One region of the Micromonospora sp. H33 genome, then DNA from elsewhere that is predicted to be linked to it. Evidence: predicted binding sites of a transcription regulator. Region 1 holds the regulator's gene; the other holds the start of a gene.

Region 1 (15,375 bases):
GACATCCTCGGCGCGTCGCTGATGCTCGGCCAACTGTCCGGTCTGCGGGAGCAGGCCGCCGGCCTGCTCACCGAGCAGATCGCGATCCCGGCCGGCTCCTCGTACGTGGGCCGGAAGCTGGGTGACACCAAGGCGCGTACCCGCACGGGCGCCTCGATCGTGGCGGTGCTGCGCCACGGCGAGGTGATCGTCTCCCCGGACCCCTCGTTCCGCTTCGCGGCCGGCGACGTGGTGGTCGTTGTCGGGACCCGGCAGGGTCTCGACGGCGTGACCGCCATTCTCGCCGACAGTGACCCGGACGGCTGAGGCGGATGCACCACACCACAACACTGCTCATCGAGGTCGGCGCTCTGCTGTTCCTGCTCGGCCTGCTCGGCCGGCTCAGCCGACGGATCGGCCTCTCCCCCATCCCGCTCTACCTCCTCGCCGGCCTGGCCGTCGGGCACGGCGGCGTGTTCGAGGTCAAGGCCAGCGAGGAGTTCTTCGCGGTCGGCGCCGAGATCGGCGTGATCCTGCTGCTGGTCATGCTCGGCCTGGAGTACTCGGCCGGCGAGTTGGTCGGCAACCTCCGCTCCGCCGCCCCGGCCGGGCTCATCGACGGGGTGCTGAACGCGCTGCCCGGCGCCGCCTTCGCGCTGCTGCTCGGCTGGGACTGGGTGGCCGCCGTCGTGCTCGCCGGCATCACCTGGGTCTCCTCGTCCGGCGTCATCGCCAAGGTGCTCGCCGACCTGGGCCGGCTCGGTAACCGGGAGACGCCGGTGGTGCTGTCGGTGCTGGTCATCGAGGACCTCGCGATGGCGCTGTACCTGCCGCTGCTCACCGCCGTCCTCGCCGGGACCGGCCTGATCGGCGGCGGGATCGCGCTCGCCGTCGCCGTCGCCACGGTGCTGATCGTGCTGATGGTGGCGATCCGGTACGGCCGGGTCATCTCGAACGTCATGTCGGCACGCGACCCGGAGGCACTCCTGCTGGGCGTGCTCGGCCTGACCCTGCTGGTCGCCGGTGTAGCCGCGAAGCTCCAGGTGTCGGCTGCGGTCGGCGCGTTCCTGGTCGGCATCGCCCTCTCCGGGCCGGTCGCGCACCACGCCACCGAGCTGCTGACCCCGCTGCGCGACCTGTTCGCCGCGGTGTTCTTCCTCTTCTTCGGGCTGGTCACCGACCCGCGGGACATCCCGCCGGTGCTGCTGCCGGCGCTCGCGCTGGCCGTGATCACGATGGGGACGAAGACGCTCACCGGGTACCTCGCCGCCCGGCGGGTCGGCATCGCCGAGCCCGGCCGCTGGCGCGCCGGCCTCGCCCTGGTGCCGCGCGGGGAGTTCTCCATCGTCATCGCCGGTCTGGCGGTGGCGGCCGGGAGCGTCGAGCCGCGGTTGGCCGCGCTCGCCACGGCGTACGTGTTGATCACGGTCGTGACCGGGCCGATGTTGGCCCGGGTACCTGATTTCGGCTGGTTCAAGGGTTGGCTGCGGCGCCGGGCGGCGGCGCAGCGGGTTCAGCCGGCGCCCGTCGCCGACTGACGGGTTTCGGTCGTGCCGGCCGGTTTCGGCGGTACGGTCCCGGCCGGCCCGGCCAACGGTTGCCGAATTGCTTCCCTGAGGGTCTACCGCTGGTCGCCCCTCCGCGTTACCGTTTCGCCCCAGCAGCCATGGGTTCGCGGGGTGTGCGTCGCCCCGCGTCCGGAGAGCGGGAAGGTTGGCCGGTGAGCGTGCAGGAATCGACGTTCCACGGCTTCGCCAACCCCGTCGACCCGTCGCCGACGGAGTTGCGGGCGTGGGCGTACCACCCCGACTCGGTGCCGCTGACCTCCATGCCGCCCGACTGGGACCTGCTGGTCTCCGGTGACCGGCTGGTGCTGACCCTCTTCGACCTGGCCATGGACCCGGCCTGCCCGGCCCGCCGCTTCGCGCTGCACTGCCTCTACATCTACGCCGCGGACGGGATCCGGACGAATTTCCGCGCCCACCCCAAGCGCCGCTTCCGCAAGCTGGTGGAGCAGGCCGAGCGGGACGGCGACGAGCTGATGCGTACGTGGGCGCACAACAGCCGGGTGCTGCTGGCCCGTCCGGACCTGTTCGTCTACCGCGACTGGTGCGAGGGCGGCCTGGTCCGGGAGAACCGCCGCCTCGCCTGAGCGCCGCCGCTCCGACCGCCCGTATTGATCATGAAGTTATAGCTGCGACACGCCGAGCCGGACCGCTATAACGTCATGATCATCGGGGGCGATGGTTGGGCATGCGAACGGGCCGGGACCCCCCGTGGGTCCCGGCCCGTTCGTCTCGCTGACGGTGGTCAGCGCGCCTTCCGGCTGCGGCTCTCGCGGCGCCCCTGGTCGATTCCGTGATCGACCGAGTCGGCGAACCGCCCCTCTTTGATCTTGTCGCGGAACGTCCCCTCGGTGACCTTGTCGAATCTCTTCCGGACGTTCTCGGCCACCTGCTCGAGCCGGTCTACCGTCTGCTGGGCAACCTTCTTCGCCGATTCCGCCATGGCTCCCCCTGCCATCGGAGTCCGGATTGAGTTGGTTGAACCTGATTCGAGGCTAACGGGCCACCCAACCTGGTGCGGAGAAACCCGGGATACGCCGAACGGCGGTGTCCCGGGCAGGGGACACCGCCGTTCGGCGCGATCCGCGCGGACGCGACCGCTCAGCGTTCGGGGTTCCGGCGGGGACGCCAGACCACCAGCGCGGTGGAGGTGCGGTTGGCGGGCACCAGGTCGCTGCCCGGGAAGCGGGCCAACGCCTCCAGCTCGGCGATCCGGCGGTACGCGGCGTCCAGCTCCGCCTCCAGCCGGGCCACCCGCTGCTGCGCCTGCTCCAGCAGCCGCTCCAGCCCGATGATCCGCTTGACGCCGGCCAGGTTGATGCCGTCGTCCTGACTGAGCCGCTGCACCTCGCGCAGCAGCACCACGTCCCGGACGCTGTACCGGCGACCGCCCCCGGCCGCCCGGCCGGCCTGCACGAGGCCGAGCCGGTCGTACTGGCGGAGCGTCTGCGGGTGCATGCCCGCCATCCGCGCCGCCACCGAGATCATCAGCACCTTGGCCTCGTAGGCAGGGTCATCCGCGCCGACGAATCCGTCCGACATCCCCGCTCACCTCCGCACGTACTGCATCAGGCCCACTGAAACACCGCGTCAACTCACTCGACGCACCCGCGCGTCGAGATGTTCCCGGGCGGCCGGCGGAGTCTGCGCGGCGAAGGTCTCCAACGCCGCCCGCGCCTCGTCCGACAGCTTCGCCGGGACCGCCACGTCCAGGGTGACCAGCAGGTCCCCGGCCCGACCGTCCCTGCGGACCACCCCCTTGCCCCGCGCGCGCAGGACCCGCCCGCTGGGCGTACCCGGCGGCACCCGAAGGGTCACCGCGCCGTCGAGCGTGGGTACCCGCAGATCGGTGCCGAGCACGGCCTCGGCGAAGGTGATCGGCACGGTCAGGGTGAGGTCGTCACCGGACCGCCCGAACAGGTCGTCCGGGCGCACCTTGACGTGGACGTACAGGTCGCCCGCCGGGCCGCCGCGCTCACCGGGCTCACCCCGCCCGGCCAGCCGGATCCGCTGACCGTCGGCCACGCCGGCCGGGAACCGCACGTTGAGCGTCCGGGTCTTGGTGACCCCGCCGGTGCCCTGGCACTCCGGGCACTTCTCCTCGACGATCGTGCCGACCCCCTGGCAGTTGCGGCACGGCTCGGAGAAGCTGAACGACCCCTGATTGCGGGTGGTCACGCCGGCACCGTGGCAGACCGGGCAGGCGCGCGGCTGGGTGCCGGGCTTCGCCCCGCTGCCCTGGCAGGTGTCGCACACACCGGGGGCGCGCAGCGTCAGCGGGAGGGTCACCCCGCGTACGGCGTCGTTGAAGTCGAGCGCGACCTCGGCCTCGACGTCCCGTCCCCGGGCCGGACCCCGGGGCGCGGCGCCGCCGCCCCCACCCGAGAAGATCGAACTGAACAGGTCCTGGAAGCCGGCGCCGCCGAAGCGCCGGTCGCCGCCCGCCGCGCCGCCGAAGAGGTCGGAGACGTCGAACGGCACGCCGCCGGGCTGCCCCGCGCCCCGGGCGTTGCGGCGGAACGCGCCCGAGCCGAACAGCGAGCGCATCTCGTCGTACTCGCGGCGCTTGGCCTCGTCGCCGAGGACCGCGTACGCCTCGGAGACGGCCTTGAAACGCTCCTCGGCCCTGGGGTCGCCAGGGTTGTGATCCGGGTGCGACTCGCGCGCCAGCTTCCGGTACGCCTTCTTGATCTCGTCAGCGGAGGCGGCCTTCTGCACGCCCAGGACGGCGTAGAAGTCCTTCTCGATCCAGTCCTTGGAACTCACCGGTCCACCCCCTTCCCAGCGAGCGGTCGTCCCGCCCGCCCGGTGCGGGCGGGCGGGACGAACCGGTCATCGTGTCGCGCCACTTACTCGGGATCGGCCACCGCGACCAGCGCGGGCCGCAGCAGCCGCTCGCCGATCTGGTAACCCCGTCGCATCACCTGCACGCAGGTCGGCTCGGTGACGTCGGCCGAGGTCTGGTGCGCCACGGCCTCGTGGACGGTCGGGTCGAACGGGTCGCCCTTCTCCCCGAACGGGGTCAGCCCGAACTTGCCGAGCGCGGTGGTGAGCTGCTCGGCCACCGCGCCGAACGGCCCGACGAGGTCGCCGTGCTCACGGGCCCGGTCCAGGTCGTCGAGGATCGGCAGCAGCGCGGCGAGCACCGCCCCGGTCGCCTGCTCGGTGACCAGCCCCCGGTCCCGGTCGACCCGCTTGCGGTAGTTGGCGTACTCCGCCGACACCCGCTGGAGGTCCCGCGTCCGCTCCTCGAGCTCGGCGCGCAGCGCCTCCAACTCGGCGCCGAGCGACGTCGCGGCGGCGGCGACCGGCTCGGCCGGCTCGGCCGGCGCGTCCACCACCGGCGGGCTGCCCGCCTTGGCGCCGTCCGCCTCGCCGCCCTCGACCTGGATCTCGTCGACCACGACCTCGGCCTCCTCGACCAACCCCTCCGCCGGGACGTCGGTCCCGGCGTCGGCGGCGGCCGCGTCCGACCCCGCGGTCTCGCTGATCTTGCGCTTGTTACGGATGACGACCCGCGGCTCCTCGCCGGCCTTAGCGGCGGACGCGGAGCCACCCGGCGCCGACCCGGTGGTGTCCGGGTCGGCGGCTCGTGGCTTGTCCGTCATGCGGCTACCTCATCCCTGTGCGTGGAGTGCGTGTCCGAGGAGGACCGTCACTTCTTGTCCTCGTCCACGATCTCCGCGTCGACCACGTCGTCGGGGCCACCGGCCTGCGCACCGCCGGCCTGCGCACCACCGGTCGCACCGGCGCCCGCCTGGCCCGCCTCCTCGCCCTGCTGCTGGCTGTAGAGCAGGGAGCCGGCCTGCTGGGAGACCTGGGCCAGCTTCTCGTGAGCTGACTTGATCTTCTCGATGTCCTGACCGCCGAGCGCGCTGCGCAGCTCGCCCAGCGCCTCGTTGATCTGGTCCCGGGACTCGGTCGGCAGCTTGTCGCCGCTCTCGGCGAGGAACTTCTCGGTCTGCCACTGGAGCGCCTCGGCCAGGTTGCGGGTCTCGGCCTCGTCGCGGCGCCGCTTGTCCTCCTCGGCGTGCTCCTCGGCGTCCCGGCGCATCCGCTCGATGTCGTCCTTCGGCAGCGAGGAGCCGCCGGTGATCGTCATCTTCTGCTCCTTGCCGGTGCCGAGGTCCTTCGCGTGGACGTTCACGATGCCGTTGGCGTCGATGTCGAAGGTGACCTCGATCTGCGGCACGCCGCGCGGCGCCGGCGGGAGGCCGGTCAGCTCGAAGGTGCCCAGCTTCTTGTTGTACGCCGCGATCTCGCGCTCGCCCTGGAAGACCTGGATCAGCACCGACGGCTGGTTGTCGTCCGCCGTGGTGAAGACCTCGGAGCGCTTGGTCGGGATGGTGGTGTTGCGCTCGATCAGCTTGGTGAAGATGCCGCCCTTGGTCTCGATGCCCAGGCTCAGCGGGGTCACGTCGAGCAGCAGGACGTCCTTGACCTCACCCTTGAGGACACCGGCCTGGAGGGCGGCGCCGACGGCGACGACCTCGTCCGGGTTGACGCCCTTGTTGGGCTCCTTGCCGGTGAGCTGCTTGACCAGGTCGGTCACGGCCGGCATACGGGTCGAGCCGCCGACCAGGATGACGTGGTCGACGTCGGAGACCTTGATCCCGGCGTCCTTCACAGCCTGCTCGAACGGGCCCTTGCAGCGGTCCAGCAGATCCTGCGTCATCCGCTGGAACTCGGCCCGGCTGAGCGTCACGTCGAGGTGCAGCGGGCCGGCGGCACCGGCGGTGATGTACGGCAGGTTGATGTTGGTGGTGGTGGCGGCGGACAGCTCGATCTTCGCCTTCTCGGCCGCCTCCTTGAGGCGCTGCATCGCCATCTTGTCCTGGGACAGGTCGATGCCGTGCTCGCCCCGGAAGGTCTTCACCAGGTGGTCGATGATCCGCTGGTCCCAGTCGTCGCCACCGAGGTGGTTGTCACCGCTGGTCGACTTGACCTCGATGACGCCCTCGGCCAGCTCCAGCAGCGACACGTCGAAGGTGCCGCCGCCGAGGTCGAAGACCAGGACGGTCTGCTCCTTGGAGCCCTTGTCCAGCCCGTACGCCAGGGCGGCCGCGGTCGGCTCGTTGACGATCCGCAGCACATTGAAGCCGGCGATCTCACCGGCCTCCTTGGTGGCCTGACGCTGGCCGTCGTTGAAGTACGCCGGGACGGTGATCACCGCGTCGGTGATCTGCTCGCCCAGGTACGCCTCGGCGTCCCGCTTGAGCTTCATCAGCGTGCGGGCCGAGATCTCCTGCGGCGTGTACTTCTTGCCGTCGATGTCGACGGACCAGTTGGTGCCGATCTCCCGCTTGACCGAGCGGATCGTCCGGTCCGGGTTGGTCACCGCCTGGCGCTTGGCGACCTCACCGACGAGCACCTCGCCGTTGCGGGCGAACGCGACGATCGACGGGGTCGTCCGCGAGCCCTCCGCGTTGGCGATGACGGTGGGCTCACCGCCCTCCAGGACGCTGACGCAGGAGTTCGTCGTGCCGAGGTCGATACCGACCGCACGTGCCATCTTCGCTTCCTCGCTTCGTTCGTTTAAGCAGGTGACGGGCACCGCCCGCAGCACACCCACCACAAGTTGAGTGAACTTGACTCAATAGTGCCATGCCGTGGGCGATCGTCAAGTCGGGGTTGAGCCGACCCGACGCAACCTACCCGTTATTACTGTCCGGTTGTTTTCCATTGCATCGGTCGGGCACGCTTTAGCGGTGACGACGCACGGCGATCCCGCCACCCACTCCGCCGCGCCCGCCGTCGCTGCCCGCACCGGCCCCACCGACGCCGGGGAGGCCCCGGCCACCACCGGGGACGACACCCTGCCCGCCGCGCTGACCGGCCTGCGCGCCGCGATCGGTACGGCGCGCTTCCCGCTCGCGCTGCCCTCCGCCGGGGCCGCCACCCGGGTCGGCCGGGCGCTCACCGACCAGCTCGACGACTACCTGCTGCCCCGGCTCCGCCGGCTCGACGCACCCCTGCTCGTGGTGGTCGGCGGGTCCACCGGCGCCGGCAAGTCGACCCTGGTCAACAGCCTGGTCAAGGCCCGGGTGAGCGCCGCCGGGGTGCTCCGCCCCACGACCCGCTCCCCGGTGCTGGTGTGCAACCCGGCCGACTCGAGCTGGTTCCGCCAGGGCGAGCTGCTGCCCGGCCTGACCCGCACCGGCGCCCCCAGCGAGGACCCGCGCACCCTGCACCTCGTCACCGCGCCGGCCCTCCCGCCCGGGCTTGCCTTCCTCGACGCCCCCGACATCGACTCGGTGGTCGACGCCAACCGCGCCCTCGCCGGCCAGCTCCTCGCGGCCGCCGACCTCTGGCTCTTCGTCACCACCGCCGCCCGGTACGCCGACGCCGTCCCCTGGGAGCTGCTGCGCACCGCCCAGGCCCGGGGCACGGTGATCGCCATGGTGCTCGACCGGGTGCCGCCGGAGGCCGGCGACGAGGTCGCCGCCCACCTGTCGGAGATGCTCGCCGACCAGGGCCTCGGCTCGGCGCCGCTGTTCGTGCTCCCCGAGACCTGGGTGGACGGGCAGGGTCTGCTCCCCGAGCAGGTCACCGCCCCGCTCGCCGACTGGTTCGCCCGGCTCGCCGCCGACGCGGACGCCCGGGCCGCCGTCGTCCGGCAGACCCTCGACGGGGCGCTCGCGACACTCCAGCCGACCGTCGACGGGCTCGCCGCGGCCGCCGAGGAGCAGTGGGCCACCGCCGACGCGCTCGACGAGCGGGTCGCCGCCTCGTACCGCAGCGCCCACCGCACCGTCGAGCAGGGGCTCTCCGACGGGCGGCTGCTGCGCGGCGAGGTGCTGGCCCGCTGGCAGGAGTTCGTGGGCACTGGCGAGCTGTTCCGCACGCTCGAGGCGCGCATCGGGCGCCTGCGGGACCGCATCGTCGCCGCGGTGACCGGCCGTCCGGCCCCCGCCGCCGAGCTGCGGGTCGCGATCGAGTCCCAGCTGGTCACGCTGCTGCGCGGGGTCGCCTCGGAGGCGGCGGAGACCGCGCACACCGCGTGGCGGGCCCATCCCGCCGGGGCGGTGCTGCTCGACCCGGAGCTCGCCCATCCGTCACCCGACCTGCCCGAGCGCGCCGAACGGCTGGTCCGCGAGTGGCAGCGCGGCGTGCTCGACCTGGTGCGGGCCGAGGGGGGCGACAAGCGCTTCGTGGCCCGGACGGCCGCGTACGCGGTGAACGCCACCGGGCTCGCCGTCATGATCGCCGTGTTCGCCTCGACCGCCTTCATCCCGACCGGGCTGGAGGTCGCCACCGGGGCCGGCACGACGGTCGCCGGGCAGGCCGTGCTCCAAGCGATCTTCGGCGACCAGGCGGTGCGTACGCTGGCCAACAAGGCCCGGACGGACCTGCTGGCGCGGGTGCGGACGCTGCTGGACGAGGAGACCGCACGCTACCTCACCCGGACGGCGGCCGCGCGGCCCGCCCCGGAGACCGCCGAGACGCTGCGCCGGGCGGCCGAGCGCGTGGAGCTGGCCCGGCGTCGCAGCGGCCTCACCGCCGACGCGCCGGCCGACGAGGACGGGCCGCGGTGAGCAACATCGCCGGGCGGATGCGCGAGGCGTTCCGCGGTCAGCAGCGGGTGGACGCCGGCGCCCTCGTCGCCCGGCTGGAGGCGGTCAGCCGGTTCCTCGGGCTGGTCGACGGCCACCTGCCCGACAAGCAGCTCGTCGCCGCGCACACCCTGGTCGAGCGGGCCGGCACCCGGCTCGCGCTGTCCCGCGACCACACCGTGGTGGCCCTGGCTGGCGCCACCGGCAGCGGCAAGTCGAGCCTGTTCAACGCCCTCGCCCGGATGGAGCTGTCGCCGGTCGGGGTGCGCCGCCCGACCACCGGCGTCACGCACGCCTGCGTCTGGGGGCCGCTGGACGACGCCACCCGGCTGCTGGACTGGGTCGGCGTGCTGCCCCGGCACCGGTTCGTCCGGGAGAGCGTGCTCGACGGCGACGACGAGTCGACCCTGCACGGTCTCATCCTGCTCGACCTGCCCGACTTCGACTCCGTGCAGCGGTCCCACCAGCTCGAGGTCGACCGGCTGCTCGGCCTGGTCGACCTGGTGGTCTGGGTGGTCGACCCGCAGAAGTACGCCGACCGCGTGATCCACACGAGCTACCTGCGCGAGTTCCACCGGCACCGGGACGTCACCCTCGTCGTGCTCAACCAGGCCGACCGGCTGCCCCCGGCCGAGCTGCCCCGGGTCCTCGCCGACCTGCGTCGACTGCTCGACGCGGACGGCCTGGACGGCGTACCGCTGCTGGCCACCGCCGCCGTCGACCCGGACGGCATCGCCGGGCTGCGGGAGCCGCTGGAGCGGGCGGTCGCCGAGCGGCAGGCCGCGCTGCGGCGACTGCGCGGTGACCTGGACGCGGTGGTGGCCGACCTGACCGAGCTGGTCGACGCGGGCGAGCCGGCCGGGCTGAACGACTCGACGGTCGCCGGGCTGCACCGGGCCCTCGCCGGCGCCGCCGGGGTGGCCGCCGTCGCGGAGGCGGTCGAGGCGGCGTACCGGCACCGGGGCGCGGCGGCGACCGGCTGGCCGCTGGTCCGGGGCTGGCGGCGGCTGCGGCCCGATCCGCTGCGCCGGCTGCACCTGCCGGGCGCCCCCGGCGACGGCAAGGACCCGGCGGAGAGCCTGGTCGCCGCGACCTCGGTGCCCGACCCGACCGCCGCGCAGCGCTCTGCGCTCGGGCTGGCCATCCGGTCGGTGGCCGACCGGGCCGGCGCGGGCCTGCCGGCGTCCTGGCCGGCCGCGGTGACCGCCGCTGCCCGCTCCCGGCTCACCGACCTGCCCGACGCGCTGGACGGCGCCATCGCCCGCACCGACCTCGGCATGGGGAGCCGGCCGCTGTGGTGGCGGCTCGTCGGGGGCCTCCAGTGGCTGGTCACGGCCGCGGCGGTGGTCGGGCTGGGCTGGCTCGTCCTGGGGTACGCGCTGCGCGCCCTCGGGCTGCCCGAGCTGGACAATCCGACCGTCGGCGTGGTGCCCCTGCCCACCCTGCTGCTGCTCGGCGGCCTGCTCGCCGGGCTGCTGGTGGCGGCGCTGACCCGGCCGGCGCTGCGCTGGGCGGCGCGGCGGGCACGGCGGCGGGCCGAGCAGCGGCTCACCGCCGCGGTGGCGGACGTCGGGGCGGCGTACGTGCTCACGCCGGTGCGCGCCGTGCTGTCGTCGTACGCCGAGGCGCGCCGGGCTCTGGCGGAAGCCGCCCGCCGCTGACCGGACGCGCTGGGGCAGGAGGTCGCTGACGGGCGCCGGGCTCTGGCAGAGGCCGCCGACCGGCGCGCCGGGTGCGGCCACAGACCCACCCGCGGAGGTGCCCACGCCGCTCCGGGCGACCTAAAAGCCGGTCGCGGCGTAGGGTCGGTGGATGGGAACTCCGCAGACCCCTTACGACGCGGTGCTGCACGCGGCCCGCGACGTGGCCAAGCTCGACAACGCCCTGGACGCCGAGATGCTCGGCGCGGCGTTGCTCGGCAGCGTGTACGCGGTCGCCGAGACCCGGCGCGACGACGCCGTCCGCGAGTTCGTCGGCCACTTCCTCGCCGCCACCTCCCGCCGGCGCGCGGCGGCGGCGACCACCATCCGATCGGTCTTCGCCGCCCTGGTGCCGGACGCGACGGGAGCCGACCGGGTCCGCCCCGGCGCCGCCGCCCCCGCCTGGTCCGGGCAGCTCGGCCGGGTCCACCTGACCGGCTGCTGGTCGTACGGGGACGTGTACGGCGACCAGACGTCGTACCTGGCGACGTTCGCGTACGACGACCCGGCGGGCGGGCCGGAGCACGCGCTCGTGGCGCTCGTCGACCACAACATCGGCATCACCAAGGACGTCTTCGTGGGCGGCCCGCCCGCCCGCGTCCTCGACCAGATCCGCCGGATGTGCTCCGGTGACGAGCTGACCTGGTTCCGCGACGAGGAGCCGGCGCGCATGCACACCGAGGTGACCCGGCACCTGGCCGTCACCGACGACCTGAGCGAGCTGCCCGGCGAGGGATCGCTCGCCACCGACCGGGCGCTGGTCGGGGCCCGGCTGGCCCTGCTGCCGGTGGGCCGGGAGGCGCCCGTCCGGGTGCTGGAGCCGCTCACCGCCGCGGAGCGTACGGACCTCGTCCGGCGGTTCCTCGCCGCACCGGAGGCCACCCGGTTCGGGCTGGACACCGTCGACGGTTCGCAGCTCGCCTCCCTGCACTTCTGCCTCGGCCTGCTGCTCGACCACGCGGCCACCTTCACCGACCCCGACCCGCTGCGGTGGAGCCCGACGGTCGCCGGGCTGTTCCTGCTGGACTGGGTGCACCGGCGGGCCGTGCTGGACATGGACGACGCGGCGCTGCTGCCCCGGGTGCTGCGCGGTTGGGCCGCGTACGCCGCCCGCAAGAAGGGGCTGCCGGAGACTGCGGCGGCCCGGACGGACGCCGCGATCGAGGAGATGGTGCCGGAGTTCGCCCGCCTCTACACCACGGGCGAGCGGCGCAGCCCGGCGACCGCGGCGGTCGCCCAGTTGCTGGCCGACGGCGTCGACCCGGACGACCCGGCCGCTCTGGACGCCTGGATCGAGGCCAACCGCCACCACCTGACCGACGACGGCGCCTGAGTCTCGGCCCCCCGCTACTGCACCGCATCCCGGACGGCCGCCACCGGATCGGCCCCGCCGAGTCGTGCCTCGGCCGCGCTCAACGCGGGTCAGCCCAGGGTGCCGTACACCAGGCCCGCCACCAGGGCGCCGAGCGCGCCGCCGGCGACCACCTGTGGCACGGTGTGGTCCCGCAGCCGCACCCGGGACCAGCCGACCAGGGCCAGCAACGGCGCGGTGACCAGCATCCGCGCGCCGAAGGTGAGCACCAGGACGACCACGGTGCCGGCGGCGACGGCCGAGTGGATCGACATCTTCCACCAGTGGCTGACCGCTACCGCGACCACCAGCCCGACCAGTCCGGCGGCGGCCAGGCCGAGCACCGGGCGCGGCGCACCGAGCACCGCCAGCAGGGCGAGACCCGCGGCCACCGAGCCGAGCCCGAACAGCAGCGGCACCCGGCGCTGCTCCCGGACCCCGACGTGATGGTCGGTGAGCCGTCCCCGGCGGACCCCGCCGACGATGTACGCGAACGGGATGCCGCTGACGAACACCGTGGCGAGCAGGCCCCACGCCAGACCGTCGACCCCGCCCCGGGCGCCGTGCCAGGCGACCAGGACGGTGAGGACCGAGACCAGGACCGCGGGCGCGGTCAGCTCGGTGACCGTCCGCGCCAGCCGGAGCCCCCGGGCCGCCCCGGGCGTGCCGGTGCCGTCCGCTCCGCCCGGCGCGGCACCGCTGCCGTCCCGCCGCCGGCCGGCACGTCGACGGCCGGGGCTCACCGGTCCTCGACGGTGGCCGTCGTGACGGCCGGCGACCGCGTCGAACCGCCCGGCCCGGCCGTGGAGCCGGCAGCCGGTGGGGTCGCGCCCACCGGGACCGGTGGTGGTGCGCTCGTCGGCGCCGGGTCGGTGGTGGGTGACGACGTACCGGCGGGAACTGCCGGAGGAGCGCTGGTCGGGCTCGGGACGTCCGCCCCTTCGGTCGGCTCCGGCCCACCGCTGGCCACCGGTCCGGACGGCTCGCCCGTCGGCTCGGGCTCCGGGGGCTCGCCGGTCGCGACGGGCCCGGTCGGTTCGTCGGTGGGCGTCGACTCCGGCGGCGGCCGGCTGCTCGACGGTTCCAGCGACACGGTCGGACCGTCGGTCGGTGTCGGGCTCTGCGTCGGATCGGGCGTCGGGCTCGGCGTGGGGGTCGGCGACGGGGTCGTGCCCGGCGGAGGCGGCGGCGCGGGGCCGGCGAGGCCACCCTGCGCCGGCCGCGGGGCGGGACGGGCCGGACGCCGCACCGGCGGCACGACGGAGCGCCAGGTCGGGGCGTTCGGGACGTCCACGACGGGCGTCGGCGTGGGTGGTGGCACGACGCGGGGCTGACTGGCCGCCGGCAGCGGGATCACGACCGGCCCCACGGACGGGGTGGGGATGAACGGGGTGGCGGCGTCGGGCAGGGCCGTGCTGCCGACGGTGGCCGAGCCGGTGCTGATCGCGGCGAGGATCGGCATGGAGGCGGCGCCGGCGAGGAGTGCCACGGTGAACAGGTAGCCCCGGGACGGCCCTCCGCCACCGGGCGACCGGTGGGCGCCGACGATCCGGCGGTAGCCCGTACCCGAACGATGTTGGCCGTAGATCAGCGGTCGTGGAGCGTCACCTGGCTCGGACACGGCACTTCCTCCTCGTCGTCCCCTCAGCCGGCGGGCGACCGTGGCCGGCCCGGGAGCGGCGCGGCGGTCCCGCGCCCTCACCCTGGCTCAGTCACGCTGCGTCAGCCAACCCGATACAGCGTGTCGACACGCGTATGTACCTGAACGGCGACAAACCAGCACCGAAAAGGCGGCGCGTCGATGGAACAGACACTCGGCAATCCGTGTAACGAAGCGGACGGGCGGCGAGGTGCGGGCCAGCCGGACTGTGGGCCCGCTCACGTGTGATGCGACTATGGACCACGACGGCAACGCAGCCGGGCCGCCGCGCACCCCCGCGGACGGCACGGCTGGGCGCCGGCGCTCCCGAACCGGATCCACTCCCCTGGATCCGGCTCACGCCGCGTGGCAACCCCCACCGGGGCTAGGCGCGGCCGCCAGGAACCGGTCCGGCACCAGCCGGACAGGCGCAGGAGTTGCGTGTTACCGGGTGACCCCCCGGTGCCGACGCAGACACGACAGGGAGAGACGGATGGCAAAGGGCGACCCCGGGGTCACCAGAGGCGGCCGGCGGGCCGCACCCCGGTCCAGGAAGGGCGCGACCGGCGACCCCGAGCTGGTACAGCTGCTCACCCCCGAGGGTGAGCGCATCGACAGCGTGACCGGGCCGGACGGCACCGAGTACCGCGTCGACTTCACCGACGAGGAGTACCGCGGCCTCTACCGCGACCTGGTGCTGGTGCGGAAGCTGGACGCCGAGGCGACGGCCCTGCAGCGGCAGGGCGAGCTGGGCATCTGGGCGAGCCTGCTCGGCCAGGAGGCGGCCCAGGTCGGGTCCGGCCGGGCGCTGCGTACGCAGGACATGGCCTTCCCGACCTACCGGGAGCACGGCGTCCTCTACTGCCGGGGCATCGACCCGATCATGCCGCTAGGCCTGTTCCGCGGTGTCGACCAGGGCGGTTGGGACCCGAACGAGTTCAAGTTCAACATGTACACGATCGTGATCGGGGCGCAGACCCTGCACGCGACCGGGTACGCCATGGGTGTCGCCATGGACGGCCGGACCGGCACCGAGGACGGCGAGGCGGTGATCGCCTACTTCGGCGACGGCGCCACCAGCCAGGGCGACGTGAACGAGTCGTTCGTCTGGGCCGGCGTCTTCAACGCGCCGCTGGTCTTCTTCTGCCAGAACAACCAGTACGCCATCTCCGAGCCGCTGGAGCGGCAGACCCGCATCCCGCTCTACCAGCGGGCCGCCGGCTTCGGCTTCCCGGGTGTCCGGGTGGACGGCAACGACGTGCTGGCCACGTATGCGGTGACCCAGCACGCGCTGGACAACGCCCGGCACGGCCAGGGCCCGAGCCTCATCGAGGCGTACACGTACCGGATGGGCGCACACACCACCTCCGACGACCCGACCCGCTACCGGATCGCCAGCGAGGTCGAGGCGTGGCAGGCCAAGGACCCGATCGCCCGGATGAAGGCCTTCCTGGACAAGCAGCAGATCGCCGACGCGGACTTCTTCGCCGAGGTCGACGAGCAGGCCCGCCGCGAGTCGGTGCACCTGCGCGAGCGGGTGCTCGCGATGCCGAACCCGGAGCCGGCCACCCTGTTCGACCACGTCTAC
Region 2 (15,375 bases), on a different contig from region 1:
TCCCCGCGGCATCGGGGCGTCCGGTGGTCCGCTCCCGCTGTCCGGAGCGGACGGTCAGACCAGGGGCACCCGGGCCACCCCGGCGCCGGTCAGGCTGCCGAGCCATAGGTGGTCGCCGTGCTGGCGTACGCCGGTGACCATGTCGTACGTCCCGTTCGGACCGTGCAGGGTGCGCAGCACCTGACCGGCACCGTCCACCAGGGCGACCAGGCCGTAGCGCAGCGGCTTCGGCTGCACCGCCGCCGGCAGCACGGCCACCAGCTGCCGCAGCCGAGGATGCGGCAGCAGCCGCTCGACGACCGGCACGCGGGGGCTGGGCAGCGCGATCCAGTACGTCCCGTCGCCCACCGGGGCCACATTGTCCGGGTACGCCGGCAGGTCCGCGAGCACGGTGACGGTCCCGTCCGGCAGGCCGACCCGGACCAGTCGGTGCGTGGCTGTCTCCACCAGCATCAGCGCCGACTCGTCCGGGGTCAGCGCGACACCGTTGGGGAAGTACAGCCCCGAGCAGACCACCTCGGTTCGCCCGCTGCCCGGGTCGTACGCCAGCACCCGCCCGTTGGGGCGGTGCTCCAGCAGGTCGCGCTTCCAGTGCGAGACCGGGAACCGGCTCGACGAGTCGGTGAAGTAGACGGTGCCGTCCCGGCTGATCGCGGCGTTGTCGGCCAGGTGCGGCCGGGCGCCGGAGCCGCCCAGGTCCCGGACCGCCCCGTCCCCGGTCACCCGCAGGAGCCCCCGGTACGCGTCGCAGACCACGAGGCTGCCGTCGCGCGGGTCGACCTCCACCCCCAGCGGCCGGCCCCCGGTCTCGGCGAGCAGCTGCGGCCGGGTGCCCGCCGGCGCGTCGACCGGCCACCACCAGATGCGCCCGTCCTCCGATCCGCTGACCACCCGCCCCGCCGGGTCGATGACGACGTCCTCCGGGCCGGACACACCGTCGGGCAGGGGCAGCAGCTCGACGCCGTCGAGCCGGCGGTCGGTGGGCGCCCACGGCCCGTCGAGAGGCGGCGGCACCGTGGCGGGTTCGCGGACGGGACGGATCAGCCACGGTGCGCGGGGGCGGGGGACGACCATCCGCTCATTCTGGCCCGCCGATCCGTCCGGCGTCGCCCCCGGATCCGTCCGGCGTCCCTCCCGAGCCGCCGAGGGCGCGGCGTCAGGGGACACCGGCCTACCGCCACCGCGGTGCGCGGCGACCTGACGGATGGTCCTCGCGACGGCTCCGGGTGTCGCCCGGAAGGGGGATCCCCGAGGTCGGCGGGCGCGACCCTGGTCGTACCCGGATCCCGTCCCGCGGCACGACGGAACTGTCGGTGGTCGGAGCTAGATTCCTCGGCATGGGACAGCGGGACGACCGGTTCCACGTCGAGGTCAGCGTGGGTGCCCGGGTGGTGGACGTGCGAGCGACCGGCGAGATCGACATCGCCACGGTCGCCGCGCTGCGGTCGGCGCTGTGGGCCGTGCCGGCCCGGTCGGTGGTCCGGCTCGACCTGTCCGGCGTCCGCGTCCTCTCCGCCGCCGGGGTGCGCGCCCTGGCCGCCGCCCACCTGCGGCTGCGCGCCGGCGGTGGCGAGCTGGTGCTGCTGCGACCCGACCCGGTGGTCACCCGGGTCCTGCGCGTGACCGGCCTGCACCGGGTGGTCCGCGTCGTCGACGACGCCCCCGCGCCGGCGGCCGGCCCCGCCCTGATCGCCGCCTGAGACGTGCCGTGCGGGCCCCGGCCGGTGCCGGGGCCCGCACCGGTCAGCGGACGCCGAGCAGGTCGACGACGAACACCAGGGTCTCGCCCGGCTTGATGACGCCGCCGGCGCCGCGCTCGCCGTAGCCCAGGTGCGGCGGGATGGTCAGGCGACGACGGCCGCCGACCTTCATGCCGACGACACCCTGGTCCCAGCCGGCGATGACCCGCCCGCCCCCGAGGGGGAACTCGAACGGCTCGCCCCGGTTCCACGACGCGTCGAACTCCCGGCCGTTCGAGTGGGCGACGCCGACGTAGTGGACCCGCGCGACCTGCCCCGCCTGCGCCTCGGGCCCCTCCCCGACGGTGATGTCCTCGATGACGAGGTCGGCCGGGGGCCCGCCCTCGATCGGGCCGACCTCGGGCTTGCCTGCCTGGTTCATCCGGAAGTCTCCTGCCGTGTCCGTCGTGATGTCCTTCGCCCAGTGATCCTGCCGGATCGTGATTCGCCGATGTGTGCCGGGCGTACGCGCGACGCGCCGGACGCCACCCGGTGGGTGACGCCCGCTGTCGAGGGATGCTGCGGTGCGCGGGCCGCCGAGTTCGGCGGAGCGCCGTCGCAGGGGCGGCCGGCCGCCTAGGCTCGGGAGCGACGACGTGGTCCGGTCCCCCCGCCGGGTACGGGACGGGGCGGGTCGTGTCCCCGTACCGGCGCCGGGGACGAGGCGTCACGGATGCGGGGGGCGCCGGGTGGACGAGGCGACGTTCGCCGTGCCGCTGTGGGGTTGGGCGGCGGTCGGCGCGGTCATCGCCGTCATGCTCGCCGTCGACGTGCTCTCCCACCGGGACAACCACGTCATCGAGTTGCGCGAGGCAATCGTCTGGTCGGCGGTGTGGATCACCGCCGGTCTCGCGTTCGGCCTGGTGGTCCTGATCTGGCTGGGCGGCGAGCCGGCGGTCGCCTACTACTCCGGCTATCTGCTGGAGAAGGCCCTGTCGGTCGACAACGTCTTCGTGTTCGCGCTGCTCTTCCGCTACTTCCGGGTCCCCGACGAGTTCCAGCACAAGGTGCTGTTCTGGGGGGTGGTCGGCGCCCTCGCGTTCCGGCTCGTCTTCATCTTCGCGGGTGCGGAGTTGCTGCACCGCCTGGCCTGGGCCGGGCTCGCCCTCGGCGCGTTCCTGGTCTGGACCGGCTGGCGGCTCGCCGTACGCGGCGAACCGGACGTCGACCCCGACCGCAACCCGGTCGTCCGGCTGTTCCGCCGGCTGGTGCCGACCGATCCGCGCTACCACGGCAGCGGGTTCACGGCCCGCGTCGACGGGCGCCGCAAGGCCACGCTGCTGCTGGTCGCGCTCGTCGCGATCGAGGCCACCGACGTGGTCTTCGCGGTCGACTCGGTGGCGGCGATCCTCGCCATCACCACCGACACGTTCCTGGTCTGGACGGCGACCGCGTTCGCCGTGCTCGGTCTGCGCAGCCTCTACTTCTGCCTGGCCGGCCTGCTGCGGCACTTCGAGTACCTGCGGTACGGGCTGGCGGTCGTGCTCGCCTTCGCCGGGGCGAAGCTGATCCTCGCCGAGACCCCGCTGGGGGAGGTCCCGGTCTGGCTGACCCTGGCGGTGGTGGTGCTGGCGCTGTCCACCTCGATCGCGTGGAGCATGGTGGCCGCCCGGCGGGGACGCCGTCGAGCCCGCGAGGGACGGATCAGCCCGCCGGGTGGGTGAGCGGCGCCGCCAACTGGGCCGCCAGGACGGCGGGAGCCTCGGCGAGCGACGGTCCGTACCAGGTCAGGTGTCGACCCGACACCAGGGCGCACGGCACCCCGGGGAACGCCTCCGGCCCGTCGGTGGCGGTGAACCGGTACGGCTCGTCGGGCAGCACCACCAGCTCCGGCGCCCGCCCGCGCAGCTCGTCCAGGGGCGGCCGGGGGTACCGCTCGGGGTGGTCGGCGTAGTGGTTGGTCACGCCCAGCCGGCGCAGGACGTCACCGGCGAACGTGTCACGGCCCAGCACCACCCACGGCCGACGCCAGACCGGCACCACCGCCGGACGCGGCGCCGCGTCGGGCGGCAGCGCGGCCCAGGCGCGGCGGGCCGCCACCAGCCAGTCCGGTTCGGCCCGCGCGCCCAGCTCCGCCAGCAGGACGGCCAGCTCGGTGACCGCCTCGTCCACGGTGCGGGGGTAGGTGACCCGCACCGGCACGCCGGCGGCCGTCAGCGCGTCGGCGTCCTCCCGTCGGTTCTCCTCGACGTTGAGCAGGACCAGGTCGGGGCGCAGCGCACGGATCCGGTCCAGGTCCGGGTACTTGGTGCCGCCGACCCGGGGGACGTCCAGCCCGGCCGGGTGGGTGCACCAGTCGGTCGCGCCGACGAGCAGGCCGGGCAGCGTCGACGCCACCGCCTCGGTCAGCGACGGCACCAGCGACACGACCCGCACCGGCCCACCTCCCCGCTCCCGGTCCCGTCGATCATGCCGGGTCCGCCGCGGCGGGTTCAACGGACCGCCTCCGGCGTCCGCCGTCGGGCGTCGGCTGGGCCGCCCGGCCGACGTCCGCCGTCGTGCGTCGGCCGTACCGCCGACGTGCTGGACATGATCGACCGCCTACACTCGGCCGGTCGCCGCCAGGGCGGTGACTGGGACGGTGAACGGAACGGGGCGATGACGAGCGGCGGTGGCACGGACGGCGGCCGGCTTCGGGCGCTGCCCGCGGACGGCGGGCCGGCCCCGGTGCTGACCCGGGACGGCCAGGTCGCGTACGGCCCGCGCCGGCTGAGTGACCTGGTGCACCGGCGGCCGCCCGGCGTGACCGGTCACCAGTGGACCACCGCCCTGCGGGAGAGCTACGACCTCGTGGTCTGCGCGGCCGGGACCGGGCGGCCCACCGTCGCGGTCGAGATCGGGCCGCCGCCGGCCGCCGGTTCGCCGGGGCAGCGCGTCGAACGGATGAAGGACGCGGTCGCCGCCGCCGTCGGTCTGCCGGTGCTGCGGATCGGGTCGCCGACGTTGCGGCCCGCCGACCACGGGCCCGGGATCGTGGCGTACGTCCTCGACGCGCACGCCTACACCAACCGGTGGGCCGGGGAGCCGGGTGTCACCGGGTTCCGGGACATCGTCGGGCGGCTCCCGGACGGGCGGACCGGGCCGGTCAACGACCTCGGCGCGCTCACCCGCGCCGCGGCCGTCGAGGCGTACGTGGCGCGGCGGCTGTCCGACCCGATCGTGCGCGGACTGCACGTACGGTGGTCCGGCGGCCCGGCCGAGGGCTGGAGCTGGGTGGAGGTACGCCCCGGCGCCGTGCTGGTGGAGCGGGTCACGGTGGCGGAGCACCGGTTCACCTGCGGGGTCGACCCGGTGCGGTTCGCCGAGGACCTCGCCACGCTGGCGGTCGGTGAGCGGCTGCGCACACTGGACAGTGCCGAGCCGCCCCTGACGTCGCGGGACGAGCTGCGGGCCGCGATCCGTGGGCTGGCCGTGCGCCGTGCCGAACTGGTCGACGGCTTCGCGTTCGACCACCTCTGCGTCGACTGATCGGCGTCTCCGCGCGCCCCTCGAAACCCGCCGGAAATTTCCCTCGCCCCGGTTGAACCATCGCCGGGGCCGTTCCGTATCCATGCGGGAATGGACAGGATCTCCCCGACCGCGTCACCAGACGTGGAAGACGGTGCGGAAAGGGCATCGTCGGTTATCGACGTGCCACCGGTTACGGCCCTCCGGTAGACGCCGGGCCGTGCCACCTCAATTCCGTCGGTCCGCCGAGGTCTCGAATCAACTACCGGATCGAGAAGGAGAGCAATTCGATGCGCAGGTCCACACGGGCGCGCCGGTCATCCGGTAACGCGCGGAGCAAGCGGGTGCTGGCTGTGGTCGGCACGCTCGCGGTCTTCGGTGGCATCGTCGCCGTGACCCAGATCTCGTCGGCCGAGGACCGGCGGTCGAACCGGACCCGGCCCGCTGCCGCCGCCTGCGTGGAGCCCAGCCCGGGTGCCACCGCGCCGAGCGGGACCGGCACGACCCGTACCTGGCAGAACGGTCGCTGGGTGCGTAACCACTGGGGTGACGGCCAGCAGTCGGTCGAGGAGTGCCAGGAGACACGGGACGGCCAGGCCCCCGCGAACAACGGTGGCTCCGCCGTGGCCTGCCCGGACGTGGCCAGCCGGCTGCCGCAGGTGCCCGAGCGGGCCCGCGCCGAGGTGGACCGCAACCTCGCCCTGCTGCAGAGCCAGATCGCCGAGGCCGATCGTCGGCTCGCGGCCGAGGGACGCCGCGGTGAGGCGTTCATCCGCGACTCGATCCTGGCCCCGCTGGCCGGCAAGCGACGGGCGACGCTGGACCGGATCACGATCGCCGTCGACCGGTTCGGTCCCCGCCCCCGCGGTCTGTCCCAGCTCGCCGAGTGCCAGGTCGCGCCGACCGGAAACACCAACGACGGAAACACCAACGACGGAAACAACAACGACGGCGACAACAACAACGACGGCGACAACAACAACGACGGAGACAACAACAACGACGGAGACAACAACAACGACGGCGATAACGACAACGACAATGGTGGTAACAACAACGGCGGCAACGAGCCGGGCGCCGGGCTCGGGGTTCTGGCGAACGACTGCGACAACAGCCAGCTCCAGCCGCACGACGGTTTCCAGAACGGCAACCGCTGCGTGAGTACGGCCTTCGGCGAGGTGGGTGCCGCGGCGAACAACCCCTCCCTGCTGATCACGGACTTCCCGCAGGAGGTCCAGGCCAACCAGCCGTTCACGCTCCAGGTGAGCACCCGGAACCTGATCCGCGACCGGTTCCTCGCCGCCGGCCAGGGCGGGTACTACGTGGAGAGTTCGCTGCTCAACGGCGACGGGCTGGTGCGCGGCCACTTCCACACCGCCTGCCGCATGCTGGAGAGCACCGACGAGGCTCCGGGGAACCCGGAGGCGGTGCCGGCGTTCTTCGTCGCGACCGAGGACAGCCGGGGTGGCCGGGAGGCCGACGAGGTGACCATCCAGGTCCCCGGCATGCCGGAGTCCGGCATCGCGCAGTGCGCGGTCTGGGCCGGTGACGGTTCGCACCGCGTACCGATGATGGAGCGGGCCAACCAGACCCCCGCCTTCGACGTGGTGCGGATCGAGGTCAACAACTGACCGACCGCGGTGACGGGGCCGTCCGGGCGTACCGGGCGGCCCCGCGTCGTGCTCAGGCCGGGAGCGTCACCGGCGAAGTGGCCGTCGGCGCCGCGGCGGCCCGGAGCGCGGCGATCCGCCGCGTGCGGGGCCGCGCCGCGAGCAGGTTGGCGGCGGCCACCGCGAGTGCCAGCCCGAACAGGCCCAACCAGAGGGCGTCGACGGAGAACCGGTGGGCGACCAGGCCGCCCAGTGTCGGCCCGGCGAACGTGGCGAACGCGTGCCCGAGGGAGTAGACGCCCTGGTAGCGCCCACGCTGCGCGGTCGGTGAGAGGTCGGCGGTCAGCGCCGAGTTCGCCGGGGTCATGGCCATCTCGCCGAGGGTCCAGACCAGCACCGTGACCGCGTAGAACCAGACGCTGTCGGCCAGCGCGGTGAGCGCGAAGCCGGCACCGATCACCAGGACGGCGACCGCGACGGTGCGCGACCGGTCGAAGCGGCCGACCAGCCGCGGCACGAAGAGCTGCCCGAGCACGATCATGAGGCCGTTGACCGCGATGATCGGCCCGTACGCCGCGGCCGGCAGCCCGTCGGCCTGCAACGAGACCGGCAGCATCACGCTCGCCTCGATGCAGAGCCAGGCCAGGCCGGTCAGCGCGGTGAACGTCAGGAAGACCCGGTCCCGCAGGACCGTGCCCAGGCCGCCGGTCCCGGCTGGGGCGACCGGGCCGGTGGCCGCCAGGACGGGCCGGGACTCGGGAACCCGGAGACCGATCAGCGCGGCGGTGCCCAGCAGCACGGTGGCATTGATCACGAACAGCAGCAGTGGGTCCACGCGGACCAGCAGCCCGGCGACCGTCGCGGCGACCGAAAAGCCGATGTTGATGGCCCAGTAGTTCAGCGTGAGCGCCCGCAGCCGGTCCCGCTCACCGACCACGTCGATGATCGTGGCGGTGAAGGCGGGCCGGGCGACACCGAGACACATCCCGAGCAGCAGGGTCAGGGCGGCGATGGCGACGGGATGCCCGGCCAGGCCCAGCGACAGCGCGGTGGCCGCGGCCGAGACGTTACCGCCCAGCATCGCGGGCCGGCGCCCCCACCGGTCCGCCACGAGTCCACCCACCACGCCCCCGGCGGCGCTGCCGGCGCCGTGCAGCCCGATCACCATGCCCGCGTACGCGGGGCTGAAGTCCCGGACCGAGACGAGGTAGACGCCGAGGTAGATGGCGACGAAGCTGCCCAGCCGGTTGATCAGCGTGGCCGTCCAGAGGTGCCAGAAGGTCCGGGGAAGCCCGCCCGCCGTCTGCGTCCACCAGTGCCTCATCCGCCGCCCCCGTCCGGTCGTCCCCGTAATGGCTGCACAGCCTGGCGCTCATTACAACCCAGAGGTACGACAGGACGGGATCACCCGCCGGCGCGGGTGGTGCTGGTCACGATCCCGGCCGGAGGGAATGGTGCGAGCCGCAAATGCCGGCGGGGCCGCGCCGTTATCCGGCACGACCCCGCGCGGGCAGGCCCGCTCTTGGCTCAGCGGTTCTTGTAGGCCTCGACGACCTCGACCGGGATCCGGCCCCGCTCGGAAATCTTGTAGCCGTTCTTGGCGGCCCATTCCCGGATCGCGCGGTTCTGCTCGCGGTCCATTCCGGCGCCGGTTCCGGCTCCCCGTCGGGGCGCCCGCGACGTGTCGACGCCGCCGCGGCCGATCCGCCGACCGGCGCTGATGTACGGGTCCAGCGCCTTGCGCAGGACGCCCGCGTTCTCGTCGGACACGTCGATCGTGTACGCCACGCCGTCCAAGCTGAACTCGACGGTCCGATCGGCCTTTCCGCCGTCGAGATCGTCGGTCAGAACCGTGATTACTTTTCTGGCCATCGCCGATTACTCCCTGTGTGGGGGCGGGGTGTGGTCAAAGTTTGACGCATCCCGTCGCATATCCGCAAGAAAACGCGTCCTCCTCATTTCGGCGGGTCGGGTAATCCCTCGCCGAAATCGACGTGCGGCCGGTCGAAAAGTGCCGCTCGGTCACTGCGCGAGCAGGCCGGCGTGGCCCGCCAGAGCGGCGGCCTCGGCCCGGCTGGAGACGCGCAATTTGCGCAGCAGGGCGGCGGTCATCCGCTTGACGGTGCGCCCGGAGACGTGCAGCCGGTCGGCGATCTCGAGGGTGCTGTCTCCGGCGGCGATCGCACGCAGCAGGTTCCGCTCGTCCGCGGCCCTCGCCGTCGTCGCCCTGCTGGCGGGACTGCCCGGCCCGACGGTCGCCGCCCTGGTGCTGACCACGCTGGCGATCCCGCTCGCCGTGGCGGTCGGCGGCGGGAGCGGGCCCCTGCGGGAGCTGCTGGCGACTCGCCGGTCCATCGCGGCTCGACGTGGTCTGGGTCACACACCGGAACAAGGGGAACGGTTTGTTACTTGAGTTGAACACGCTCAACTCAATGCGATAGCAGGTATTCGATGGCAACTCTCCCGGTCCTTCCCCTGACCGACGCCGTACTGCTGCCCGGCATGGTCATCCCGGTGACTCTCGACCCGACCACCCAGGCCGCCGTCGACGCGGCCCGCGCCACCGGCGACCGCAGGCTGCTCGCGGTGCCCCGCATCGACGGCGAGTACGGCCCCGTCGGCGTCGTCGCCACCATCGAGAAGGTCGGCCGGCTGCCCAGCGGTGAACCGGCCGCCGTCGTCCGTGGCCTCGCCCGCGCCCGCATCGGCTCCGGCGTCCCCGGGCCCGGTGCCGCACTCTGGGTCGAGGCGGCCGACCTGACCGAGCCCGCTCCCGCCGGCCGCGCCCGGGAACTCGCCCGCGAGTACCGGGCCCTGATGACCTCGGTGCTCCAGCAACGCGGCGCCTGGCAGGTCATCGACGCGATCGAGCGCATGACCGACCTGTCCGAGCTGGCCGACTCGGCCGGCTACGTCTCCTGGCTCAGCCTCGCCCAGAAGACCGAACTGCTCGCCGCGCCGGACGTCACCGCCCGGCTGGAGCTGCTCGTCGGCTGGGTGAAGGACCACCTCGCCGAGCAGGAGGTCGCCGAGCAGATCAGCACCGACGTGCGCGAAGGGCTGGAGAAGTCCCAGCGCGAGTTCCTCCTCCGCCAGCAGCTCGCCGCGATCCGCAAGGAACTCGGCGAGGACGAACCGGACGGCTCCGCCGACTACCGGGCGCGCGTCGAGGCCGCCGACCTGCCGGAGAAGGTCCGCGAGGCGGCGCTCCGGGAGGTCGGCAAGCTGGAACGCGCCAGCGACGCCTCCCCGGAGGCCGGCTGGATCCGCACCTGGCTCGACACCGTCCTCGAGATGCCGTGGAACACCCGTACCGAGGACAACACCGACCTGGCGGCGGCCCGCGCGGTGCTCGACGCCGACCACGCCGGTCTGGCCGACGTGAAGGACCGCATCCTGGAGTACCTCGCGGTGCGCAACCGACGCGCGGAGCGCAACCTCGGCGTGGTCGGCGGCCGCGGCTCCGGCGCGGTGCTCGCCCTCGCCGGCCCGCCCGGCGTCGGCAAGACCAGCCTCGGCGAGTCCGTCGCCCGGGCGCTCGGCCGGAACTTCGTCCGGGTCTCCCTCGGCGGTGTACGCGACGAGGCGGAGATCCGCGGCCACCGGCGCACCTACGTCGGCGCGCTGCCCGGCCGGATCGTCCGCGCGCTGCGCGAGGCCGGCTCGATGAACCCGGTCGTGCTGCTCGACGAGGTGGACAAGCTGGCCGTCGGCTACTCCGGCGACCCGGCCGCCGCCCTGCTGGAGGTGCTCGACCCGGCGCAGAACCACACCTTCCGGGACCACTACCTGGAGGTCGACCTCGACCTGTCCGACGTGCTCTTCCTGGCCACCGCCAACGTGGTGGAGACCATCCCCGGCCCGCTGCTGGACCGGATGGAACTGGTGACCCTGGACGGCTACACCGAGGACGAGAAGGTGGCCATCGCCCGGGACCACCTGCTGCCCCGGCAGCGGGAGCGGGCCGGGCTCACCGCCGACGAGGTGACGGTCGCCGACGAGGCCCTGGCCCGGATCGCCGGCGAGTACACCCGGGAGGCGGGCGTCCGGCAGCTCGAACGCGCACTGGCGAAGATCCTGCGCAAGGTGGCGGTCGCGCTGGCGACCGATCCCGCGCCGGTACGGGTGGACACCGACAACCTGGCCCGCTATCTGGGCCGGCCGAAGCACACGCCGGAGTCGGCGGAGCGCACGGCGGTGCCCGGCGTGGCCACCGGCCTGGCGGTCACCGGCGCCGGCGGCGACGTCCTCTTCATCGAGGCGACCAGCATGGAGGGCGAGCCGGGGCTGACCCTGACCGGCCAGCTCGGCGACGTGATGAAGGAGTCCGCGCACATCGCCCTGTCGTACCTGCGGTCGAACGGGCGGCGGCTCGGGCTGGACCCGAACGCCCTCGCCGGACGGCGGATCCACCTGCACGTCCCGGCGGGCGCGGTGCCGAAGGACGGCCCGAGCGCCGGCATCACCATGGTCACCGCCCTCGCGTCCCTGGCGAGCGGCCGGCCGGTACGCCCCGAGTTCGGGATGACCGGCGAGGTGACCCTCTCCGGCCGGGTGCTGCCCATCGGCGGCGTCAAGCAGAAGCTGCTCGCCGCCCACCGGGCGGGACTGACCGAGGTGATCATCCCGAAGCGCAACGAGCCGGACCTCGACGACCTGCCGACCGAGGTACGCAGGGCGCTGACCGTCCACACCCTCGCCGACGTCGCCGACGTGCTCGCCCTGGCGCTGCGCCCGGCCGACCTCGACACGGAGGCGCTGGACGGTCCGACGGCACTCACCGCCGCCTGAGGTGTAAGGAAGGGCCCCTTGTTAACGCCTGGCGTTGTACAAGGGGCCCTTCCTAACGGGCGCGAACCGTCCGTGGCGGTGCCACCCGCGTTGCCCGTCGGGTGGCGTTAACAAGGGGCCCCTCCGCTACCGGAGGCGTTAAGAAGGGGCCCTTCCTCTGCTCAGCGGCGTTCCCAGCCGCGGTCGCGGCGGTCCTCGTAGCGCCGGTCGCCGCCGCCGTCGGCGTCGCGGTCTCGGCGTACGGTGGCCTTGCGGCCCTTGATCGTGCTGCCGCGCAGGCCGGCGATGACCTCGTCGGCCAGCCCGACCGGCACCTCCACCAGCGAGAACCGGTCGGCGATCTCGATCGAGCCGATGTCCCGCCCGCTCACCCCGGTCTCGCCGGTGATCGCACCCACCAGGTCCTGCGGCCGGACACCGGCCCGCCGGCCCAGCCCGATGAAGACCTGCGCCGTGCCCGCGCCCCGGGGGCGTCCCGTCCGGCGCTCGCCCCGGCCCTCGTACCCCGGACGCCCCTCGCGGGGTGCGCGGACCGCCACCTGCGGGATCTCCTGATCCTCGTCCATGGTGCCCGGCAGCGTGGTCTCGTGGGCCAGGCTGACCGCGGCGAGCGCCACCTCCATCAGGTCGAACTCGTCGCTCAACGACTCGACGATCGCCCGGAACGGTTCGAGGTCGTCCTCCAGCAGGCTCTCCCGGAGCGCCGCCTGGGTCAGCTCCAGCCGGCGGTTCCGCAGGTCCGCTACCGTGGGGATCTTGTCGACGGTGATCCGCTGACCGGTGACCCGCTCGATCGTCTTGAGCATCCGGTGCTCGCGGGGCTCGGCGAGGGTGATCGCCACCCCCTCCCGCCCGGCGCGGCCCACCCGGCCGATCCGGTGCACGTACGACTCGGGCGCCGACGGCACGTCGTAGTTGACGACGTGGCTGAGCTGCTCCACGTCCAGACCGCGGGCCGCCACGTCGGTGGCCACGAGCAGGTCGGCGGTGCCGCCACGCAGCCGGCCCATCACCCGGTCACGCTGTTCCTGGCTCATCCCGCCGTGCAGCGCCTCGGCCCGGTACCCGCGGCCGTTCATCGTCTCGGTGAGCCGGTCCACCTCCTCCCGGCTGCGACAGAAGACGATCGCCGCGGTGGGGGACTCCACGTCCAGCACCCGGCCCAGGGCAGCCGGCTTGTGCGCCCGGGCCACCAGGTACGCGCTCTGCCGCACCCGGGGTGCCTCGCCGGCCACCGGCTGCTCGCGGGCGATGAGGATGCGCACCGGGTCGGTCAGGTGCGTGCGGGCCATTCCGTCGATGCGGCTGGGCATGGTGGCCGAGAACAGCACCGTCTGCCGCTGCTCCGGCGCGTGCTCCAGGATCGCCTCGATGTCCTCGGCGAAGCCCATGTCCAGCATCTCGTCGGCCTCGTCCAGCACCACGGTGGTGAGGTGGCCCAGGCGCAGGGTGCCGCGGGCGATGTGGTCCAGCGCGCGGCCGGGGGTGGCCACCACGACGTCCACACCGGCGTCCAGGGCGCGCAGCTGCCGGCCGATCGGCTGGCCGCCGTAGATCGGCAGCACCCGGGTGCCGAGGTCCTTGCCGTACCGGTGGAACGCCTCGGAGACCTGCACCGCCAGCTCCCGCGTGGGCACCAGCACCAACGCCACCGGGTCGCCGGGGCGGTCGTCCGGCATCCGTTGCAGCAGCGGCAGCGCGAACGCCGCCGTCTTTCCCGTGCCGGTCGCCGCCTGCCCGAGCAGGTCCCGCCCGGCCAACAGGGGAGGGATCGCCTCCCGCTGAATGGGGGTGGGCTCCTCGTAGCCGAGCGCCGCCAGCGCGGCCAGCAGCTCGGGCCGCAGGCCGAGGTCGGCGAAGGCGGGCGGGTCGGTGGGGGGCGCGAGCGGTTCGGGCGTGGAACTCATGGGTCAAGCTTTTCATCACCCCCGCGTGCCCGTCGCGGCGACCACCGGAACACCCCGGTCCGGGAGTCCCGCCGTCCGTGCCGGCGGGCCCCCGGACCGGGTCACCGAGTGACCAGCGCCAGGATGATCGTGATCCCGACGGCGGCGTCGAGGACGCCGCACCACTCGGCGTAGCCGCGCGGGACGACCCGGCCGGTGCGGTGGTGGACCAGGTCCCACCCGGCGTGGGCCAGCCAGCCGATCGCCACCAGCCAGTACGCGGTGTCGCCGCCGACGGTCGCGGCGGCCACGGTGAGCGCCGACCAGGCCACCAGCCCGACGAGCTGGAGCCGGAGCGCGCCCGGCACGGCCCACTGCCGGCGGACGGTGCCGATCACGAGGTAGCCGGCCGGCAGGACCAGCAGCGTCCAGGCGGGGAGCAGGGCAGGCGAGGTCCAGTTGTCGACGGTCATGAGCAGCGCCAGGCACGTGGGCCAGCGGTGCGCGAGGGCGGCGAGACGGTGGCGACGGCGATCCGGCGTCGTGACGGTGTCCGGCGAAACGTTCGGTGTCATGGCCCGAGCCTCACCCCACCAGGGGGAGTGGCGGCACCGCCGCGACGTCACCGAGCGGCCGGGTGGAACGCCCGGCGGACCCGGGCGTTTCACGGGTACGGCGTCCGCGCCGCCGCGGCCTACCATGCGAGGCGTGACGAGCGATCCGGCGGTTGCACCGACGGACCGGCGGCTGCGCCAGGCCCGGCTCGCCACCGCGATCTCCCTTACCGCCGGGATGCTCGCCGCCCTGCTGCTGCCCGCCGTCGGCCTCGCCCGGGAACCGGACCCCTGGCGCGTGGCCGGGGGAGCGGTGGGCCTGACCGCCGTCGCCGCCGTCCTGGCCGCCGCTCTCCGCGCGGCGGTCACCCCGCCGTCGGACCTGCCGCCCCGACGGCGGATCCGGTACGCGCTCGCCCTCGTCACCGCGGCCAGCGTGCCGCTGGTCGGGCCGGTCGCGGCCGGCGCGTGGCCCACCTGGGCGTGGCTGGGCGCGGTGGTCGTCGGTGCGGTGCCGCTGCTCGCCCCGCTCCGGGCGCTCGTCCCGGCGGCGGTGCTCGTGCTCGCCACGTCCGGTGCCGTCGCGGCGGCCACCGGTGGTCCGGTCGGTCGGGCCCTGGCCGTCACCGGCACGGTTGGGCTGGGCCTCGCGGCCGTCAACGGCTTCCAGACCTGGTTCTGGGACCTGCTGGTGCAGGCGGCGCGTGGGCGCGCGGCGCAGGCCCGGTTGGCCGCCGCACAGGAACGGCTCCGGTTCGCCGGGGACGTGCACGACCTGCTCGGCCACCACCTGACGGTGATCGCGCTCAAGGCGGAACTCGCCGCGCGTCTCGCCGGCAGCGACCCGGAGCGGGCCGGCCGGGAGGCGGCCGAGGCGCAGCGGCTCGCCTCCTCCGCCCTCGGCGAACTGCGCCGCACCGTGCACGGCTACCGCCGCGTCGACCTGGCCGAACAGGTCGGCGCCGTCGGGCAGGTGCTGACGTCGTCCGGGGTCCGGTGCACGGTCGTGCCGCCCGCGGGCGACCTGCCCGACGAGGCCGCCACGCAGCTCGCCGCCGTGCTCCGCGAGGCGGGCACCAACGTGCTGCGCCACAGCCGGGCCGGCTGGTGCCGGATCGAGATCAGCCAGGAGGCGGACGTGGCGAGGATGACCGTGACCAACGACGGCGTCGCGGCCGACACCGCGCCCGACCGGCACAGTCACGGCCTGCGGGGTCTGGCCGACCGACTGGCGGCGACCGGTGGGCAGCTGCAGACCCGCAGCGAGGGTGGAGTGTTCACCGTCGAGGCGACCGTGCCGACGGCGTCATGATCCGGGTGCTGCTCGCCGACGACGAGGAACTGATCC

Evidence for each region. The regulator HspR, encoded in region 1, represses chaperone genes until heat shock. The targets are predictions, from matches to a motif close to TTGAGTNNNNNNNACTCAA.
Region 2: a site for HspR is predicted at 9,206-9,224, ahead of lon (endopeptidase La). Genes of this name have one in related genera too.

The regions. Positions count from the first base shown of each region.
Region 1 is NZ_JBQHDE010000001.1:871,199-886,573, forward strand. It holds gene ACTMS0_RS04170 (cation:proton antiporter regulatory subunit) at 1-306, shown strand, start outside; gene ACTMS0_RS04175 (cation:proton antiporter) at 312-1,517, shown strand; gene ACTMS0_RS04180 (hypothetical protein) at 1,700-2,131, shown strand; gene ACTMS0_RS04185 (hypothetical protein) at 2,290-2,487, opposite strand; gene ACTMS0_RS04190 (heat shock protein transcriptional repressor HspR) at 2,646-3,086, opposite strand; gene dnaJ (molecular chaperone DnaJ) at 3,135-4,310, opposite strand; gene grpE (nucleotide exchange factor GrpE) at 4,394-5,152, opposite strand; gene dnaK (molecular chaperone DnaK) at 5,200-7,056, opposite strand; gene ACTMS0_RS04210 (ABC transporter) at 7,253-9,079, shown strand; gene ACTMS0_RS04215 (GTPase) at 9,097-10,758, shown strand; gene ACTMS0_RS04220 (hypothetical protein) at 10,910-12,130, shown strand; gene ACTMS0_RS04225 (phosphoesterase PA-phosphatase) at 12,220-12,786, opposite strand; gene ACTMS0_RS04230 (hypothetical protein) at 12,888-13,769, opposite strand; gene pdhA (pyruvate dehydrogenase (acetyl-transferring) E1 component subunit alpha) at 14,281-15,375, shown strand, end outside.
Region 2 is NZ_JBQHDE010000010.1:159,215-174,589, forward strand. It holds gene ACTMS0_RS21435 (SMP-30/gluconolactonase/LRE family protein) at 55-1,074, opposite strand; gene ACTMS0_RS21440 (STAS domain-containing protein) at 1,338-1,700, shown strand; gene ACTMS0_RS21445 (FKBP-type peptidyl-prolyl cis-trans isomerase) at 1,744-2,121, opposite strand; gene ACTMS0_RS21450 (TerC family protein) at 2,429-3,403, shown strand; gene ACTMS0_RS21455 (helical backbone metal receptor) at 3,384-4,115, opposite strand; gene ACTMS0_RS21460 (hypothetical protein) at 4,269-5,207, shown strand; gene ACTMS0_RS21465 (hypothetical protein) at 5,531-6,817, shown strand; gene ACTMS0_RS21470 (MFS transporter) at 6,870-8,120, opposite strand; gene ACTMS0_RS21475 (histone-like nucleoid-structuring protein Lsr2) at 8,324-8,668, opposite strand; gene ACTMS0_RS21480 (LuxR C-terminal-related transcriptional regulator) at 8,819-9,073, opposite strand; gene lon (endopeptidase La) at 9,248-11,587, shown strand; gene ACTMS0_RS21490 (DEAD/DEAH box helicase) at 11,749-13,494, opposite strand; gene ACTMS0_RS21495 (hypothetical protein) at 13,596-14,048, opposite strand; gene ACTMS0_RS21500 (sensor histidine kinase) at 14,173-15,339, shown strand; gene ACTMS0_RS21505 (response regulator transcription factor) at 15,336-15,375, shown strand, end outside.